3 regions of the Planococcus chinensis genome follow, and region 2 is predicted to be linked to each of the others. Evidence: riboswitches for the same ligand, from Rfam matches in the RefSeq annotation. Region 2 holds a riboswitch; each other region holds the start of a gene.
The links. A riboswitch is a leader RNA that binds a small molecule or an ion and turns the genes downstream of it on or off. The one in region 2 is predicted to bind thiamine pyrophosphate.
Positions count from the first base shown of each region.

Region 1: another riboswitch for thiamine pyrophosphate. It lies ahead of tenA (thiaminase II); the one in region 2 lies ahead of ACFSDB_RS07360 (YkoF family thiamine/hydroxymethylpyrimidine-binding protein).
Region 3: another riboswitch for thiamine pyrophosphate. It lies ahead of thiT (energy-coupled thiamine transporter ThiT); the one in region 2 lies ahead of ACFSDB_RS07360 (YkoF family thiamine/hydroxymethylpyrimidine-binding protein).

Region 1 is NZ_JBHUFW010000004.1:812,486-815,758, forward strand. It holds gene ACFSDB_RS06295 (acetyl-CoA C-acetyltransferase) at 1-821, shown strand, start outside; gene ACFSDB_RS06300 (YqkE family protein) at 834-1,043, shown strand; TPP riboswitch at 1,227-1,329, shown strand; gene tenA (thiaminase II) at 1,416-2,111, shown strand; gene thiM (hydroxyethylthiazole kinase) at 2,101-2,895, shown strand; gene thiD (bifunctional hydroxymethylpyrimidine kinase/phosphomethylpyrimidine kinase) at 2,882-3,273, shown strand, end outside.
Region 2 is NZ_JBHUFW010000004.1:1,011,649-1,014,921, reverse strand. It holds gene ACFSDB_RS07365 (glycoside hydrolase family 32 protein) at 1-1,373, opposite strand, end outside; TPP riboswitch at 1,589-1,694, shown strand; gene ACFSDB_RS07360 (YkoF family thiamine/hydroxymethylpyrimidine-binding protein) at 1,786-2,385, shown strand; gene ACFSDB_RS07355 (ECF transporter S component) at 2,378-2,959, shown strand; gene ACFSDB_RS07350 (ABC transporter ATP-binding protein) at 2,952-3,273, shown strand, end outside.
Region 3 is NZ_JBHUFW010000014.1:47,338-50,610, reverse strand. It holds gene map (type I methionyl aminopeptidase) at 367-1,119, opposite strand; gene thiT (energy-coupled thiamine transporter ThiT) at 1,200-1,775, opposite strand; TPP riboswitch at 1,874-1,973, opposite strand; gene ACFSDB_RS16850 (M20 family metallopeptidase) at 2,116-3,192, shown strand; gene ACFSDB_RS16845 (hypothetical protein) at 3,257-3,273, shown strand, end outside.

The sequences.
Region 1 (3,273 bases), 200 kb from region 2:
CGCCATACTTGATGCCAAAAGCACGGACCGGCTACCGCATGGGCGACCAGACTGTGGTCGACAGCATGCTGCAGGACGGCCTGATGTGTGCATTCAATAATTATCATATGGGCGTCACTGCAGAGAACCTCTGCGACCGCTATGAAATCACCCGCGAAGAGCAGGACGAATTTGCTGCGCGTTCACAGGCACGCGCGGCAGCGGCAATCGATTCCGGCCGCTTTGATGATGAAATCGTTCCAGTTGAAATTCCGCAGCGCAAAGGCGAGCCGGTGATCTTCAGTACGGACGAATACGTAAAGCGCGATTCCACTGCCGATAAACTTGGCAAATTGCGCCCAGCATTTAAAAAAGAAGGCAGCGTAACGGCCGGCAACGCTTCTGGAATCAACGACGGAGCGGCCGCTGTTGTCGTGATGTCCAAAGCGAAAGCCGAAGAACTGGGTTTGACGCCGATTGCTACCGTCATCGCGAACGGACACGCTGGCGTAGACCCGGCGGTTATGGGCATCGGTCCGGTGCAAGCGGTCAAGAACGTATTGAACAAAGCGGGAATGGCGATGGCTGATATCGAATTGATCGAAGCCAACGAAGCATTCGCAGCCCAATCAATCGCTGTGGACCGTGAATTAGGATTCAATCACGATATATTGAACGTTAATGGCGGTGCAATCGCACTTGGCCATCCGATCGGCGCAAGCGGCGCCCGTGTTTTCGTCACGCTTCTGCATGAAATGCAAAAACGCGATGTCAAAACCGGACTTGCAACACTTTGCATCGGCGGAGGCCAAGGCGTGGCAACGATCGTAAAACGCCCGTAAGGAGAGAGAGCGATGAGCAAGAAAAAACAGGAAACCGAAAGCAATCTGCCGCAGGATATCCTTGCAAAACTGCAGGCGACGAAAGCGGAACTGCTGAAAGAAGAGCAGCAGCGCGCTGAGGAAAAGCACGCCAAGGAATTGTTCGAACGCAAAGAACGCGAGAAGAACTTGTCGTTTGCTGAGTTGCTTGAGCGGCACGGCGACAAAGGCAATAAATTCTAGAGTGCCAATCGATGCCGATGAGGCCGGAGACTGGGACAATCCCGCAGTCTTCGGCTTTTTTGCGTATAGCCATGGAGCATCCGCTAAAACAGCCTTGTCTGACTCTGACGGAAACTTGAAATAAAAAGAAATTTTGAATTATTATTTTATCTATGGTATAGTGATGCCGACAACATGAATATCGCAATCCACTAGGGGAGCCGGTTACCGGCTGAGACGAGCAACGCTCGGACCCTTTGAACCTGATCTGGATCATACCAGCGGAGGGAAGTGGGCGAATGGATGCTCCTCTCTTTTTTTGTGCAGCTGACAATCGCCGCTTTCCTTTACTGGAAAGCGGTATTTTATTTGCCCAAAAAAGGAGATGGAGAAATGGCTTTTTGCAAAGAGGTACGGTTGGAATGTGATGGATTATGGCAGGCAAGTTTTGAGCATCCGTTTGTAAGAGGAATCGCGGACGGCACGTTGCCGCTGGATGTATTCAAGTATTACGTCATGCAGGACGCCTATTATTTAACCCATTTTGCCAAAGTACAGGCAATCGGAGCGGTTAAGGCGGCGGACCTCGAGACGACGAGAAGCTTCGCGCATCATGCAGAACAGACCTGTGCCGCAGAAATGGCGCTCCACGAATCATTCATGGATTTACTCGGTGTCACAAAGAGCGATTGGGAGTTGTTCGAACCTTCGCCGAGTGCCTATGCCTACGTTTCGCATATGTACCGTTCTGCTGAAGGCGACTTGGCGGATGTACTGGCTGCCATTCTGCCATGCTATTGGCTTTATTTTGAAATCGGGGAGCGCTTGAAAGATGCCGCACCTGGACATCCCATCTACGACCGGTGGATTGGCACATACGGTTCCGAGTGGTTCGGCGAGCTGGTCAATGAGCAGAAAGATCGCATGGACCGGTTGGCAGAAGGGCTTTCTGGAAAACGGCTTAAACAGTTGAAAGACCGGTTCCGCCGGAGCAGCTATTACGAATGGAATTTCTGGCAGCAGGCGTGGACGATGGAAAGCTGGGAAGTTGCGCCGCAAGTGGGAGAGGAGACTGCTTATGTTGAATGAGGTACAGTCAAAGGAGCCGATCATCCATTGCATCACCAACCAGGTCGCCGCAAATTTCCAGGCAAACGGGCTGCTCGCATTAGGTGCATCACCGATCATGGGAGATGCAGTGGAAGAGGCAGAAGAACTGACCCTTTTGGCAGATGCGTTATCGCTGAATATCGGGACACTTTCACAGCGTTCCCTCGACAGCATGCTGATATCGGGGAAAACAGCGAACCGGAAAGGGATACCGGTCGTGCTGGATCCGGTCGGTGCAGGCGCGACACGTTTCCGGCTTTCGGCAGTAAACCAATTGCTTCAACATGTGGAAATCACGTTGCTGCGCTGCAATGCCGGGGAGCTGGCTGCGATTGCCGGAGCCGATTGGCAGGCAAAGGGTGTGGATGCCGGAGCTGGCGATGCCGATATAGAACCCTTGGCAATGGAAGTGGCACGCCGCTATCGATTGGCCGTAGCGGTAACAGGCGAAACGGACCTCGTGACGGATGGCCAAACCGTGGAGTACATCCCCCATGGCAGTCCGAAAATGGCGGAGATAACGGGCATGGGGTGCCTATTAAGCGCAGTCGCAGCTGCTTTCCTTGCATCAGTGGAAGGTCCGCCCATGACGATAGCCGCAGAAGCGCTCCGTTATTACGGCATTGCCGGCGAAAACGCAGCTGCCGAAACACCGGGGCCGGGGAATTTCAGCGCCCGATTTTTGGACCTTCTTGCAAGCACGGAACAGCAGGACATAGATGAAGCAAGCAAAATGGGAGGGATGTTGTATGGGCGCGATTAAGGAAGTGCTAACGATTGCCGGTTCTGATTCCGGCGGAGGCGCCGGGATTCAGGCGGACATCAAAACATTTCAGGAGCTCGGTGTGTTTGGAACTTCTGCCATTACAGCGGTAACGGCTCAAAATACCCAAGGCGTCAGCGGCATTTTCCCGATGGAAAGGGGAACAGTCCGGCAGCAGATAGATGCGGTGGGCAGCGACTTTGAAATTGCAGCAGTCAAAACCGGCATGCTGTTTGATGCCTCGATCATTGAGGAAACGGCTAAAGGAATCCGGAGATATGGATGGAAGTATGTCATTGTCGATCCGGTCATGATTGCAAAAGGAGGGGCTGCACTTTTGCAGGAAGAGGCGGTGGAGGCGATGAAAGCCCAACTTTT
Region 2 (3,273 bases):
TCCGTTGCGAGCGCAAAAAAACGGGCCGTGAACACTTCCTCCCCTCCATTGACAAAAACTTCAATGGCACTCGTATCCAGGAATATATGCAATTCCTCAAGTGTTTCCAAAAAACAGCTTCGGTTTTCTACCATGCCGTCTAGAAATCGTTTGCGCACCAACGTCAACCGCTTGGTCTGTTGATCGTAAGAAATGATTATATTTTTGCGGATTTCAATTTTTATATGCCCGGCCAGGTTCTGCAGGAAATGGATCTTCAGTTCCTCTACATTCCCCGAAAGTTCTGGCCACGTCTTTGTTTCATTCTTTAAGCTTGAATGGAATGAAAGCCCTTGTGCTTCCCGCAACTGTTTCAGTTCCGGCACTGGCTTCTGAATGATCCTGTCTTTTCTCAGCTCTAATTCACGCGGCATCGTCAAAGCATGGACCCATCCTTTTTCGATTGTGGGCAGGTGGGATTCCTGTTCCCCTGTGATGCCCATCCAGCCAAGCATGATCCGCCTTCCTTGCTTATCCTGAAACGTCTGCGGGGCATAAAAATCAAAACCCCGATCCAACTCTGTAAATTCACCATGCGGGAACTCAGTTGTTCCAACGTTCCATCTGCCGACAAAATAGCCAGACTGATGCGCATTATGGTAAAAGGAATTTTTCGCTTTCAACCCTTGAGGGGAAACGATGAGGATGTCTTTTCCACCGAGCTCAAAAAAATCCGGACACTCCCACATATAGCCGAAGTCCATCAATCCATTGAAGCGGTTTCCAGCTAAAATCCCTTTAAGATCCCATTGCTGTAAATCTGTCGAAGCAAAAAGCACAACGGCCCCTTCTTCATAAAATGTTTGCGCCCCTACAACCATGTACCAAGTGCCATCCCTTTTCCAAACTTTCGGATCCCGGAAATGAGCCGTGTATCCTTCCGGCAGCAATACAACAGGCCCTTTCTTTTCAAAATCAAATCCATTGCTGGAAACGGCCATGCATTGATAAGTCTCAAATTTGCCATTTCCGCGTTCCACATGCCCCGTGTAAAACAAGATCATCTTCCCATCAACTTCAACCGCACTCCCAGAAAAACAGCCGTCCTTTTCATACCATTCACTTGGGACAAGCGCCGGCTTGTGTTCTTGCCAATAAACAAGATCCTGGGAGGTCGAATGGCCCCAACATTTAGAGCCGTGCGCCGTACCAAACGGATTCCATTGAAAAAACACATGATACATGCCTTTGTATTGGATCAACCCATTTGGATCGTTCAACAAACCGACCGCCGGCATCAAGTGGAATTGAAGCCGATGCGGATCGCTGTTGTTGTTTTTTTGATACGCTTCGATCGTCTGTGCTATTCTTTCAAACCAGTTGAATTGGACCATGATAATCTCCTATTTTCATCATTATTAACAAGCATAACGCCTATTAATTAAAAATTCCAACTAATTGGTCTTGATTCGGCTTCCCCGGTTGTCCACGTGCCAGTCAAGCACTCACTTGCTCCCAAGTTATGTGTTGTCCCCCTTTACATCCCCCAGCCCTTCCGCTAAACTAGAGCCATCGGGGCAAACCCCGGACACAAAAAACTGCATACCGTTTTCTGCACTAGGGGTGCTTATTTTAGCTGAGATGCAAGCGCAAGCTTCGATCCCTTATAACTCGATCAGGTTAGGACCTGCGTGAGGAAGTGCGGCACATTTCTGGAAAACTCCTTTTTTGGGACGCTTATAGATTATGGCTGCATCTTCGCGGATGCGGCCTTTTTTGTGGACTTTTTTAAGGAGGAATCTATTCATGGAACCATTGTACTGCGGCACAAGCCCGATTGTCGGATTTCGTTTTTCTTTGCACCCGATGTCGGGAAACTTTATCAAGATCATCAAAGGGGCGTTAAATAGGACGGACACCTCGAATGTCTGGATGCATACGGACGACGTTTCAACCGTCATCCGCGGCAAACAGAACCAGGTTTTCAACGTGGCCAAAGCGATCGCGCTCCATGCGGCAAAAACCGGCGAACACGTCGCCCTTTCCGGAACGTTCTCGATCGGCTGCCCGGGGGACTCGGAAGGAGATGCCTATCTGGAAAAAAGCGACGAGCTGCCTAATCAGGACGCCACTCCTCAATATGTTTCTTCCCAGTTCGCCTTATACCCGATGAACAACCCGGCGTATATGGAAGTCATCTACCGGGAAATCGATCGTGCCAAAGCGCATGGCGTCTTCAACGAATCGATGCATTACGCAAGCGGCATCCATGGCGACATCCACGATGTCTTCGCTTTCTATGAAGAGTCGTTCACCCATGCGCGCTCAGAAGAGTACCGCCACCTTGTGATGACGCTCTCGATGAGCATCAACAGCCCGTCGCACGGAGGGAATGCGCATGCTTAAAAACTGGAAGTTAAAAGAGATCGTCTTGATGTCGCTCTTTGCCATCGTCTTCGGCATCGTCTATTTGGTGTTTGTCCACGTCGGAAATATCTGGGCCGGATTGATCGGCCCGATTGCGTATGAATGGATGTTCGGCATCTGGTTTATCGTCTCCATTATCTGCATGTACATCATCCGCAAGCCGGGTGCCGCTTTGATGTCAGAAACCATGGCAGCGGCAATTGAAGTGCTGCTCGGCAACGCCATGGGCCCCCGCCTGATTTTATCCGGTGTGATTCAAGGGCTTGGCGCGGAGGCGGCCTTTGCTGTGACCGGCTACAAGCATTTTAATCTGGCCGTCCTGATGCTTGCAGGGGCAGGTTCTGCCGTCTTCAGCTTTGTTTATGGCTTCTTTGTTTCGGGTTATGCAGCGCTCGATCCGACGTTCGTCGCCTGGATGTTCACGCTGCGTGTGTTGAGCGGCATGATCATAGCGGGAATCGGCGGAAAATACCTTTCGGATGCCCTGCTGGCGACCGGTTCCCTTCGCGGCTATGCCATTGCCCGTATAGAAAAGAGTGATGCCAATGCATGATGCCGTCTTTTCACTCGACAATGTCCACTTCCGGTTTCCCGATTCAGGCCAGCGGACGCTCGACGGGATTTCATATGAAATCTTCCGAGGCGAGCGGGTTGTCATAACAGGTCCGAGCGGTGCCGGCAAAAGTACACTTCTGTACTTGCTGAACCGCCTCTATCCTTTGAATTGCGACGGAATTCTAAGCGGTTCCATCAAACTCTTCAACAAGCCATCTGAAAACTACGCACCAGGGGAAATCAACCGCCGGATTGCAACGGTTTTCCAGGATCCCGATTCCCAATTTTGCATGCGTACGGTCGAGGAGGAAC
Region 3 (3,273 bases), on a different contig from region 2:
GCCGCTTGCTTTATGATCCGGAACGGAAGGCGTCGTCTCCTGCGGGATAGCGAAGTGCGGAAATCCACTCGGACGCCAGTCAATGCTTGACCGAAGCTTGCGAGGGCAAGTATTTGCGACGAGCTTGCGCAGGAGCACAGGTTCTTAGTTAGTTCGGCTCGAGCCCGCGGAAAGCGTCCGCCTGAAGTGGAGGATTCGAGATAGCTCCGCTCATATGAATATTCATTGTTTAAGAGGAATAAATTTTCTTCTGTCTACAAATTAAAAGACCTTAAAAGGTCTTTTTTTGTTTGCGGCAACCTTTCATCCAAAAGAACAGGCTGCAGACGGCCTCGTTATGAGGGAGTCTGCAGCCTGAGAAGCTTTCTAATTATCCAGTTTCGTCAATAGGACCGGTTCGCCTTTTGTAACTATGACTGTATGTTCAATCTGCGCCACCAGCGACTGATCCGGCGTGATAAATGTCCAGCCGTCACCTGATTCGATGATGTGCTCTGCTTTCTGTGAGATAAACGGCTCCACGGCCAGCACCATGCCTTCTTTCAGGATGGTCTTCTCCCATGCATCGTAATAATTCAAAATGTGCTGAGGGGCTTCATGGAGTGATTTCCCGATGCCGTGCCCGGTCAGGTTCTTGATGACAAAAAGGCCCTGCTGCTTCGCTTCGCGCTCCACCGCTTTCCCGATCTGGTTCAGCTTCGCGCCGGCTTTCACTTTCGTCATAGCGAAATCGAAAGCCGATGCTGCCACTTCACAAAGCTTCTCTTTTTCCGCATGGCCCTCGCCGACCACAAAGGAAATCCCTGTGTCCGCAAAATAGCCTTCATAAGAACCCGATACATCAATATTGACCATGTCGCCTTCTTCGATGACGCGTTTGCCGGGAATGCCATGCGCCACCTCTTCGTTTACGCTGATGCACGTATAGCCCGGAAAATCATATTCCGATTTCGGTCCGGATACGCCGCCAAGTTCTGCAAACAGCTTGCCGCCCAATTCATCGATTTCCTTTGTCGTAACACCCGGCTTGGTCGCCGCTTTCATTTCTTCACGGATCTTCGCTACCATCTGTCCGGCTTTTTTTAGCATTTCTATATCTTTTTCAGTCGTCGCAATCATTAAATACCCTTCTTTCAAATTGTCTAAGAAAAATTATACCATATAAAAAGAGGACTATCCTAATGATAGTCCCCTTCCACTTATGCTTTTGCGTCGACGAGTTTCGGGGCTGCGGCAAAGAGTGCCGAGCAGACGAAAGCCGCCAAGAGAAATACCGGAATCATATAGGTTGCGTTGTAGGCAGCGGAATAGATCAGTACATTCCCTTCTGCAAACATTCCGAAGAACAGAATGCCGGTGATCACGTGGGTGATGTACCGCAGAACTGAACCGATCAAAACGCCCAGTACGATAGCTGTGATCATCTTCCCTGTGCGCCTTTCTTCAGCAGCCTGCAGATACCGGCTCCGCATGATTCCCGCAAGGCCTACGACTCCGTAAGCCAGCAAATAATCCAGAATGACTTGCAGCACGACATAGCCGAACGACAGCGGCGTCACCGATATGGTGCCTGTGACGATTTGCAGGAGTCCTACCAACAGCCCGGTCAAGACACCGGCAGCGACGCCTCTTCTGAATGCCATCAGGACAATCGGGATCATGACCAGACTGACAGATCCCCCTTGCGGCATTTTGAAGGCCACAAAATCGAGGATAAACCCGAGGGCGCCAAAAATCGCAATCTCCACCATTAAAATAACCCGTTTATTTCTCATAACTTCCTCCTTATGTGTTGTGCACATCACCAGAAGGGCCGCGCGAATAAAAAACCATATAAAAGCGGCGCCAGGACAGAGCTTGGCGCCGCATAAGGGCCGGTTTCCATCCACATCCCTGCGCAAGTGTTAACTTACAGGTTCAAAGGGTAAGAACAATGTGTTCACTCTCAGCATATAGCTCCCCTTGTGGTGCATACATATTTTGCTTTCACCCCTATTGTACACAAATGCCCGACTTTAAGCAACGCAGTTTCAAGCTGGCCCCAGAGGGTAACAGGTAAGTATGAAGCAAATAGTCGAAAGGTGGTGAAGGCAGCGGAAACATGCGCTGCTGAGTATGATCGAGTTATTGAAAGAGTTAATTAAAATCCAAAGCGACACCAAACAAGGAGCGAACGATGCTCTTCTTTTTTGTGCCGAATGGCTGAAGGAGAAAGGGCAGGAAGTCAAGGTCCATGAAAACAACGGATATATGATGCTGACTGCCGCAAAAGGCCAAGGACAGGACACCATCGTGTGGAACGGGCATGTCGATGTCGTTCCCGGCCATCCGGACCAGTTCGTGCCGATGGAGGAAATGGGGCGCATTTACGGCCGCGGTTCCGCTGATATGAAAGCCGGGGTGGCGGCCATGATGCAGGCTTTCGTCGAACTGGATGGATCCGCGCTCAACCGCATCGTCCAGCTGCACATTGTCACCGATGAAGAAATCGGCGGCCGCAACACCTCAAAATGGCTGGTCGAACAAGGCTACACCGGCAATTTTGTCATATGCGGCGAGCCGACCGGCCTAAAAATCGGCTTGCAGTCAAAAGGAATTCTTCGCATGGATTTGACCTTCAAAGGCAAACCTGCGCACGGCAGCCGCCCATGGGAAGGCATCAACGCCATCGAGTCGGCGATGAAGTTTCATATGGGAATGGCCGATCTGCCTTTCCGCAAGGAATCGACCGAATACTACGAACAGCCGTCGGTCAATTTGCCGATCATCAAAGCGGGAGACCGCTATAACGTCGTTCCCGAAATCTGCGAAATGTCCTATGATATCCGCTTTATGCCGGGCCAGGACAAAGACGAAATTGTTCGGCAGATGGCGGAACTCGCCGAGAACTTGAAGCTGGATATGGAATACAAAGCGAGCGGCTCCACACCCGCTTTGACGACGACCAAAGAAAATCCGTACATTCAATCGCTGCAAAATGCCATCCGTGAAACAGTGGAAACCGAACCTGTCCTGTTCGGTCAGCATGGTGCTGCCGATACCCGCTATTACGCAGCCGTCAACGGCGGCGAAGGCGCGATCGAATTCGGCCCTTCAGGCGATGACTGGCATGGAAACGCCGAATACGCGGACATCTCCAGCATCCATCAATACAAAGACATCCTAAAGCAGCTTGCCGCTGCCCCGCTTTAAGGTTTAACAAGCAGAAAAACCGGGAACAATAAAACATACTCTATCCACGTCAGGAGTGATAAACATGGGAATCGGAAGAAT